Regions from separate parts of the Methylovirgula sp. genome, predicted to be linked through region 1. Evidence: riboswitches for the same ligand, from Rfam matches in the RefSeq annotation. Region 1 holds a riboswitch; the other holds the start of a gene.
The links. A riboswitch is a leader RNA that binds a small molecule or an ion and turns the genes downstream of it on or off. The one in region 1 is predicted to bind thiamine pyrophosphate.
Positions count from the first base shown of each region.

Region 2: it holds a riboswitch for thiamine pyrophosphate, as region 1 does, so the genes downstream of both, thiC (phosphomethylpyrimidine synthase ThiC) here and WDN02_RS09125 (FAD-dependent oxidoreductase) in region 1, are expected to answer to the same signal.

Region 1 is NZ_JBBCGP010000001.1:1,874,984-1,879,582, reverse strand. Features, by position in the region: gene WDN02_RS09135 (thiazole synthase) at 1-755, opposite strand, end outside; gene thiS (sulfur carrier protein ThiS) at 768-965, opposite strand; gene WDN02_RS09125 (FAD-dependent oxidoreductase) at 934-1,956, opposite strand; TPP riboswitch at 1,948-2,072, opposite strand; gene WDN02_RS09120 (aminopeptidase) at 2,111-3,367, opposite strand; gene purQ (phosphoribosylformylglycinamidine synthase subunit PurQ) at 3,401-4,087, opposite strand; gene purS (phosphoribosylformylglycinamidine synthase subunit PurS) at 4,096-4,335, opposite strand; gene purC (phosphoribosylaminoimidazolesuccinocarboxamide synthase) at 4,438-4,599, opposite strand, start outside.
Region 2 is NZ_JBBCGP010000001.1:1,151,486-1,156,084, reverse strand. Features, by position in the region: gene WDN02_RS05615 (hypothetical protein) at 1-515, shown strand, start outside; gene thiC (phosphomethylpyrimidine synthase ThiC) at 629-2,452, opposite strand; TPP riboswitch at 2,524-2,625, opposite strand; gene WDN02_RS05605 (hypothetical protein) at 2,772-2,996, shown strand; gene WDN02_RS05600 (SDR family NAD(P)-dependent oxidoreductase) at 3,052-3,765, opposite strand; gene efp (elongation factor P) at 3,927-4,496, opposite strand.

The sequences.
Region 1 (4,599 bases):
GTCGATGGCTCGGCCATATCACGCGACAAAATCGGATCGGCACAATAGCCGAGACGCCCAGCTTCGATGCCAAGCGCGAGGGCGCGGGCCATCGCGACAGGATCGCCGGCTTTGGCGATGGCGGTATTCAACAAGACCGCGTCATAACCAAGTTCCATGGCCGCGGCGGCATGAGCCGGCGTTCCGATGCCAGCATCGATGATGAGCGGCGTCGATGGGAAATTCTTTCGTAACGCCTGGAGCCCGAAAACATTGTTGAGGCCACGGCCCGAGCCGATCGGCGCGCCCCAGGGCATAAGCACTTCACAGCCAGCGCCGACGAGTCTTTCGGCGACGAGCAAATCTTCCGTCGTGTAGGGAAACACCTTGAAACCCGCGCGCGAAAGGATCCCTGCCGCCTCGACAAGTCCGAAGACATCGGGCTGCAAGAGATCATCGTCGCCGATCACTTCGAGCTTGATCCAGTCGGTGGCGAAAACCTCGCGCGCCATCTCGGCCGTCGTCACGGCTTCCTTGACACTGCGGCAACCGGCCGTATTCGGCAGAACCTTGACGCCAAGGTCGCGGATCAAACTCCAGAAACTCTCGCCAGCGCGGCCCTTGCCCGCCTCGCGCCGCAGCGAGACCGTGACGACTTCGGCGCCGGACGCTTTGACCGCGTCGGCAAGAACGGCCGGCGACGGATATTGCGCCGTGCCGATCAACAAACGCGAGCCAAGCGTCACACCATAAACTTCAAAGGGCGCATTCTGCATGGGCAATCCTGATCAGCCCCCTTGCCGCGGCACGAGGATTTCGACGGCATCACCGGCGCGAAGCGGCGTGGCCGGGCGATCAATCGCGCGGACAAAGGTTTGGTTCACCGCTGTCGCAACGAGTCTATTCTGATAGTCAAGTTCAGCAAGCAGGGCCGCGAGCGTCGTCGCGGCAACATCATGCTCTTTGCCGTTGACGCGGATTTGCATCCATCACCTCCGGAAAAGTTTCATCCCTGAGCGCCACGGCGACGGCGCGGCGCGCCAATGCCGGCGCCAGAAGAAAGCCATGTCGATAAAGCCCATTGATATAGATCGTGCGGCCCTCACGCCTGATGCGCGGCATGTTATCCGGAAATGTCGGACGCAGATCGGCGCCGGTCTCGACAATCTCCGCCTCTCCGAAGGCCGGATGCAGCGCATAAACCGCGCTTAAAAGCTCGAGCATCGAACGCGCCGTAATGCGCGGACGTTCCTCATTCTCGACCGCTGTCGCACCGACCATGAAGCGCCCATCGCCGCGCGGCACGACATAGACGGGATGGCGCGGATGCAGCAATTGCACCGGCCGCTGAAACACGATCTCGTCGGTTTTGACGACGAGCATCTCGCCCTTCACGCCGCGCAAATCAGGCAAGGCGTCGCGCGCGGCAAAGCCGCGGCAATCGATTGTCCAATCGGCTTCGTCGGCGATCACCTCGGCAGGCGTATCGAAACGAAATGTTACGTGCTCGAATTCCCGCAGGCGAGCGACAAGCTTTTCGATCGCCAAGCGCGGATCGAGGTGCGCTTCGCCGGGAAAGAACAGTGCGCGGTCAAAGCGTCCACCCAGATGCGGCTCGCGCATCGCAAGCTGATTGGCGTCGAGCCATTCATGCCCGGATGTTCGCCGCGAGAAACGAACGAGATCGGCACTGTCGCGCGCGGAGGCGACAAGCAGGCTGCCGTTGACCGTCGCGAGCTTGAGCGTCTCGGCCCAGAAGGCCAGACCTTCGAGTCCCCATTCAATGACAAGCGGCGGCGCGCTCTCGGCCTCGCACCAGGGCGCCAACATGCCGCCGGCAAAATAGGAGCAGCCGTGGCCGGGCACGGCCTCGCGCTCGACGATTTCGACTGTCTGGCCGGCAGCGGCGAATTCATAGGCTGCCGTGAGGCCGGCAACGCCAGCACCGAGGATGCGGATTTTTTTTTGAGAAACCATGATGACCATCCCTACGCCAGTACAAACTGGATCAGGTTCGAAGGGTCGCCGGGCCGCTTCTCACCGAAGCGCTGCCAGCCTCTCAGCCCCCTGACGGGGATCCCCTAGGCACAATCTTAGATAATCCCCTCAGGCGGGGGCGTCAACGAGGCGGCTACGCCCATTCGCCCTTGCGGAAGACCGGCACGCGCGAACCATCGGGCTTAATGCCGTCGATGTCGATCTTGTCGGAGCCGATCATCCAGTCGATGTGGATAAGGCTCGTATTGCCGCCTTGCGCTGCGATCTGTTCGGGCGTCAGTTTGTCGCCATCGATGAAACATTTCGCATAGCATTGGCCAAGCGCGATGTGGCTGGCAGCATTCTCATCGAACAAAGTATTGAAGAACAGAAGGCCGCTCGCCGAGATTGGTGACGAATGCGGCACCAGCGCAACTTCGCCAAGCCGCCGGGCGCCATCATCGGTTTCGAGAACCTTGCGCAGCACATCCTGACCATGCGCGGCTGTCGCCTCGACGATGCGGCCCGCCTCGAAACGCACCGCGATCCGGTCGATCAGCGTGCCCTGATAAGAGAGCGGCTTGGTGCTGACGACAGTGCCTTCGACGCGATGTGCATGTGGTGTCGTGAAGACTTCTTCGGTCGGGATATTCGGATTGCAGACAACGCCGTTCTTGGCGACCGACGCGCCGCCTTCCCATTCGTGGCCATCCGCAAGCCCGATCGTCAGATTGGTGCCCGGCCCAGTATAATGCAGGGCGGCAAAGCGCTGGCCGTTGAGCCATTGGGTGCGGCTGCGCAGGGCGGCATTATGCGCGGCCCAGGCCGCGATGGGATCGGCCTTATCGACGCGCGAGGCGGCGAAAATCGCGTCGCTCAATTTCGCGACCGCGACATCCGGCTCGTCCTGCGGAAAAACCTGATGCGCCCAGGCCGCGCCCGGAAAAGCAGCGATGTTCCAGTTGATGTCAAAGCCCGCGATCTTTTCGAGGGCCGGCTTGTAGGCAATGGAATTGGCCTTGTTGGCCCGCGCGACCTTGGCCGGGTCTTCGCCCGCAAGCAGCATCGGATTGTCGCCGACGATGGCGAGCCGTGCGGTGTTCGCGGCAAAGGCTTTGCCGATGCCTTCGTACAGCCAACCCGGCGCGCGATCGAAACTTGCGTCGTGCGCAAAGCGAAAGCGCGCCAATGTCATCTGTTCGTCGGCGAGCATCGGCGTCACGAGGCCAGCGCCGGCTTTATAGGCGTGTTCGACGATGCGCCGCACGAAGGCAAGCGCCGTAACCGGCGCCGTCAGAAACACGTCCTGACCTTCTTGCAGATTCAGCCCGACCTTGACGACGACCTCGGCAAGCTTGTCGAGTTTTGCTTCGTCAATTGCGGCAGCGATTTTGCGCTCGTGCGTTGTCATGTGGCTCCGCGGGTTCGAGTCGAGACAAGCGGCTTATGCCGCGAGCAGGCTTTCGAAAAGCGCCCGTCCGTCGGTGCCACCGACGAGGGGGTCGATCAGATTTTCCGGATGCGGCATCAGCCCGAGCACGTTCAAAGTCTCGGAATAGATGCCGGCGATGTCATGCACCGAGCCATTCGGATTGGCCGCGCCGCCGAGAGTGCCGGCAGCATCACAATAGCGGAAGGCAACGCGCCCTTCGCCTTCGAGCCGCGCCAAGGTCTCACTATCGGCCGTGTAATTGCCTTCGCCATGCGCGATGGCGACCTTGATCACCTGGCCCGTTTGATATTGCGCCGTGAAACCCGTGTCGGCGCGTTCGACGCGTAAATGCTGCATATGGCAGGCGAAGCGCAAATTCGTGTTGCGCATGAGAACGCCCGGCAACAGACCCGCCTCGCAGGCGATCTGGAAGCCATTGCAGATGCCAAGAACACGGCCGCCGCGCTTTGCGTGCGTGCGCACCGCATCCATCACCGGCGAGCGCGCCGCGATAGCGCCGCAGCGCAGATAATCGCCGTAGGAAAAGCCGCCGGGCAGAACCACAAGATCGGTGCCGGCCGGAAGTTCAGGCTCGCCATGCCAGACGATCGACGGCTTTTGCCCGGTTACGCTGGCGAGCGCGCGAAACACATCGCCTTCGCGATTGGACCCGGGAAAGAGAATGATCGCAGCGTGCAATGAAGACCTCAGGCGAGTTCGATGCGATAGTTCTCGACGATCGTGTTGGCGAGCAATTTCTCGCACGCCATCTGCAGCAGCGCCTGCGCCTTTGCGCGGTCCGCTTCCGCAATTTCGACCTCGAAAATCTTGCCCTGCCGCACGCTTTCGACGCCGGGAATATCGAGCGACTTCAGCGCGCCTTCGATCGCTTTGCCTTGCGGATCGAGAAGCCCGTTTTTCAGCGTGACGATGATATTGGCTTTCAAGATCGATGCCTCGTGTATGCGCGGCCATACTATATCGGCTGGCAGACATAATAAAACCCCGCCGCGTCGGCGGCGGGGTTTTGATTTAAACCAAGGTGAAGCTCAAGATTGAACGAGCTTCGGACCCGACGCGCGTGGTTGCTCGTTATCCTGCAGAATACCGAGCCGGCGCGCCACTTCCGTATAAGCTTCGACGAGACCGCCCATGTCGCGCCGGAAACGATCCTTGTCGAGCTTGTCGTTCGACTTGATGTCCCAAAGCCG
Region 2 (4,599 bases), 720 kb from region 1:
TAGCAGGGCAGCACTTAAGCGCGTTTCATTTAAGGGTTCAAAGCGAAGTGGGTGAAATACCACTCGAATGCGCGTATCAGGGTAGCAAAGTTTTTGAGCGTGGTGGCCCCTTTATCGATCTCTATGAAGCTGAGCCTCGCGCAGCGAAGCGTGATCCGCGTCTGCATCATTCAGGTCATTTGATCCGCTTCGAATTCGAGGGTCATAAGTTCCCACTTCAGCCAACGACAGTGTTTTATGACTGGCTTTATTTACGGGCAATCTATCCTCATCGAGATTGGCTTAAGCAACGATTGATCAGTGAAGAAAGCAGTTATGCCGGATTTACCGATATCGAATTCAACCCAAATAAATCCCTAAATTGCCAAGCGCGGTCTTGCGCGTTGTTCGTTGCACTGCTGCATGACGATATTTTGGAAAAGGCACTGAGCTCGCCCGAAGCCTTCATCAAAACCATGAAGGAGCACATGCGACCGCGCATAGGCAAAGAGGAAGGAAACCAGCTTTCACTTTAGAATATGTAACCATCCTGTTTTACTTTGTTGCCTTCACGTCTATAGGCTCTCAGCCTCGATCATGTAGTTTGAGGAGGCCTATAGAAAATTTCTCACTAGAATTCAGTTGCTCCTCACACGTAAAGCTTTCCGCCCTTTTCCAAGAACTCGGCGCTCTTGTCCGCCATGCCCTTTTCGCGCTCGGCAATCGCGTTCACTTCGTCGCGCAAATCCTGCGTGATCTTCATCGAGCAGAATTGCGGCCCGCACATCGAGCAGAAATGCGCGACCTTGTGCGCGTCTTTCGGCAGCGTCTCGTCATGGAAGAGCCGCGCCGTGTCGGGATCGAGCGACAGGTTGAACTGATCCTGCCAGCGGAAATCGAACCGCGCGCGCGACAGCGCATCGTCGCGCACCTGCGCCGCCGGATGGCCCTTGGCGAGATCGGCGGCATGGGCGGCGATGCGATAGGTGATGACGCCGGTTTTCACATCGTCGCGGTCGGGCAGGCCGAGATGTTCCTTCGGCGTGACGTAGCAAAGCATGGCGCAGCCGAACCAGCCGATCATCGCCGCGCCGATGCCCGACGTGATGTGATCGTAGCCCGGCGCGATGTCGGTCGTCAGCGGCCCGAGCGTATAGAACGGCGCCTCGCCGCATTCCTCGAGCTGCTTTTCCATATTCACTTTGATCTTGTGCATCGGCACATGGCCGGGGCCTTCGATCATCACCTGGCAGCCTTTGTCCCAGGCGATCTTGGTGAGTTCGCCGAGCGTTTCGAGTTCGGCGAATTGCGCGCGGTCGTTGGCGTCGGCAATCGAGCCGGGACGCAGACCGTCGCCGAGCGAGAACGACACATCGTACGCGCGCATGATGTCGCAAATCTCGTCGAAGTGCGTGTAGAGGAAGCTTTCCTTGTGATGCGACAGGCACCAGCGCGCCATGATCGAGCCGCCGCGGGAGACGATGCCCGTCGTGCGTTTCGCTGTGAGCGGCACATAGGCGAGGCGCACGCCCGCGTGGATGGTGAAATAATCGACGCCCTGCTCGGCCTGTTCGATCAACGTGTCGCGGAAGATTTCCCACGTCAGCTTGATCGGATCGCCATCGACCTTTTCGAGCGCCTGATAGATCGGCACCGTGCCGATCGGCACCGGCGCATTGCGGATGATCCAGTCGCGGATGTTGTGGATGTTGCGGCCAGTCGAAAGGTCCATGACCGTGTCGGCGCCCCAGCGTATCGACCAGACCATCTTGTCGACTTCTTCCGCGACAGACGACGTGACGGCCGAATTGCCGATGTTGGCGTTGATCTTCACCAGGAAGTTGCGGCCGATGATCATCGGCTCCAGTTCCGGGTGATTGATGTTCGCCGGGATGATGGCGCGGCCGCGCGCGATCTCGCTGCGGACGAATTCGGGCGTCACAAACGCCGGGATCGCGGCGCCGAAACTTTCGCCGTCGGCGAGTTTCTCTTCGGCATTCGCGAGCATTTTCTCGCGACCGAGATTTTCGCGTGCCGCGACATAGATCATCTCTTCGGTAATGATGCCGGCGCGGGCGAATTCATATTGCGTCACCGGCTTGCCGGAGATGCCGCGCAAGGGCGCGACATTGGCCGGGCAGGGCGGCACGAGCTTGTCGCTGCCGACATTGCCATTGTCTTCCGGCTTGATGGCGCGGCCCTGATAGGTCTCGAAACCGCGATTGGCGTACCAATCGGCGCGCAGGCGCGGCAGGCCGGCAGAGAGATCGACGCGCGGCGCCTCCTCGGTGTAGGGGCCGGACGCATCGTAGACGCGCACCGGCGGCTCGTTCGCCGAAGGTTCAAGCGCGATTTCGCGGAACGGCACACGGATGCCCGCGCGGGGTTCCGCATAGACCTTCCGTGCGCCCGGCAGCGGGCCACACGTCACGCTTTGCGGAATGAGATTTTCGGGCTTTTGGCGAATGTTCATCGGCCGGCTCCGCGCTTTGTTCGGAATGGCGGCGCGGGAGCAGATACGAAGGCGCAGATGGATTCCACCCAAGCTTTGCGTATCGCCTGTCCCTGCGCTGGCATTACCCAGTTTCAGGTTCGAAGGGTCTGATCTCAGCCGCCGAACTTCCGGCAGCACCCCAAGGCTGCAGGCAGGATAGGCGTGGATGCGCCGCGCCGCAAGTGCGTGAAATGCGCCGGAACGGATTGCGCCAGGCCACGTTGGCCAAACGAACGGTGACGATGTCCGCGATGCTTAGAGCAGGAGCGTGAGGCGAAACAGGGCGGTGAGGCTGACAATGATGAACAGGGACAAGGGCTGGGAACCGATCCCCCCGCAGAATGCAATCCCGACGCGGCGCCTTGAGCGCCAGCGTTCGGAACTGCCGCGCGGCGGAAAAGACATGGTGGCGCAGATCGGCGCCGAACTGCGCGCGGTGTTCGCGCCTGTCCCGATGAGCAAATTATCGGGCACGGACGATCTCTTTGCGCGGATCGACCTGTGGAACGACGATATCGGCTAAGCTTGCGGCAGCTCAGTCCTCGGCGCGCTCGACGCAAAAACCGTCATGACAGCCCTTACCAAGGAACCGTGCGGCCGAGGTAATCGAGATATTCCAACCCGGGTTTGCCCTGTTTCGAGAGAAGCACGTCGACTAGGTTCGGCACACTGTCTTCGCTGGTTAAGGGTGCATCCGGGCCGCCGAGGTCAGTGCGGACCCAGCCGGGTGCCATCACCACCATGGCGCGCGATGAGGCGGAATAACGTGCTGCAAAGCTCCGCATGAACATATTCAGCGCCGCCTTGCTGCCGCGATAGAGCTCCCGCGTGCCGGTCAAATTGTTGGCAAGGCTTCCGAGCCCGGACGACATCACGCCCATCAGACCCGTCGCCGGAACGTATTTTTCCAGGCTTTCGAGAACACGCATCGGACTCAGCGCATTTGTGACCATGACGCGGACAAAGTCGTCGGTCGTCACCTCTCCAATCGTTTCCTGTTTGTTGCTTGTGACGCCGGCATTAACAAACAGAATATCGAATATTCTGCCCGACAGCTTTTCGTGCAATGCCGCGATCTGATCCGGCTCGCAGATGTCGAGTGTTTCGATCTCGACGCGGCCCTCGAATTCATCCGCGAGGTCGTGCAGCAATGTTCGGGTTTTTCCTCGAACCGTGCCAACGACATTCCATCCCTTCTTCAAGAACTCAGCAGCCATGGCGAGGCCAAGACCGCGCGAGGCGCCGATCAGAAGGATTTTATGCGGATGATCGTTCGGAGCGGCCGGGGACATAATGTCTTCCAGTGGCGGGATGGAAGCCAAATAACGCACGCCGCATGACCGACGCGAGACGCGTCGGGCGCAAATTATCGTGACCCGCGGTCTATGTCAGAATCGGGCTTCAAATCACCGCCGGATGACAACACTAAGCAGTGAGTGATTGGGCTTCGATCCTAGTCCTTGGCGCGTTCGACGTAGGAGCCGTCTTCCGTCTGGATCACCACGCGGGTGCCCGGCTGAATATGCGGTGGCACCATGGTGCGGGCGCCGTTCGACAATTTCGCTGGCTTATAGGACGACGACGCCGTCTGGCCCTTCATCGCCGGTTCCGTCTCGACGATTTCAAGCGTCACGCGGGGCGGAAACTGAATCGCGACCGGGATGCCGTTGAAGAGCGAAAGAATGCAGACCATGCCTTCCTGCAGGTAGACCGCCTGCTCGCCGATCACATCGGCCGAGACGTTGACCTGATCATAGGTCTCGCCATTCATGAACGTATAATGCTCGCCGTCCTGAAAAAGGTAGCTGTAGTCGTGATCCTCGACGAAGGCGCGCTCGACCTGTTCCGTCGTCTTGTAGCGATCCGTGGTCTTCACGCCGTCGGACAGCCGGCGCATGTCGATCTGCGTCGTCGGCGTGCCCTTGCCGGGATGGAAGCTTTCGGCGGTCAGCACAACATAAAGCTGGCCGTCCTCTCGCTCGAGAATATTGCCCTTGCGGATGGAACTGGCGATGACTTTCACGAGGTTTCCTTCGTCTAGCTCGAATGGCGCTTTGATCCGAGCCGCCGCTTGGAGCAAAACACATTAAAATTCAATATGGATCGGCCGAAACTGGCTAATTTCG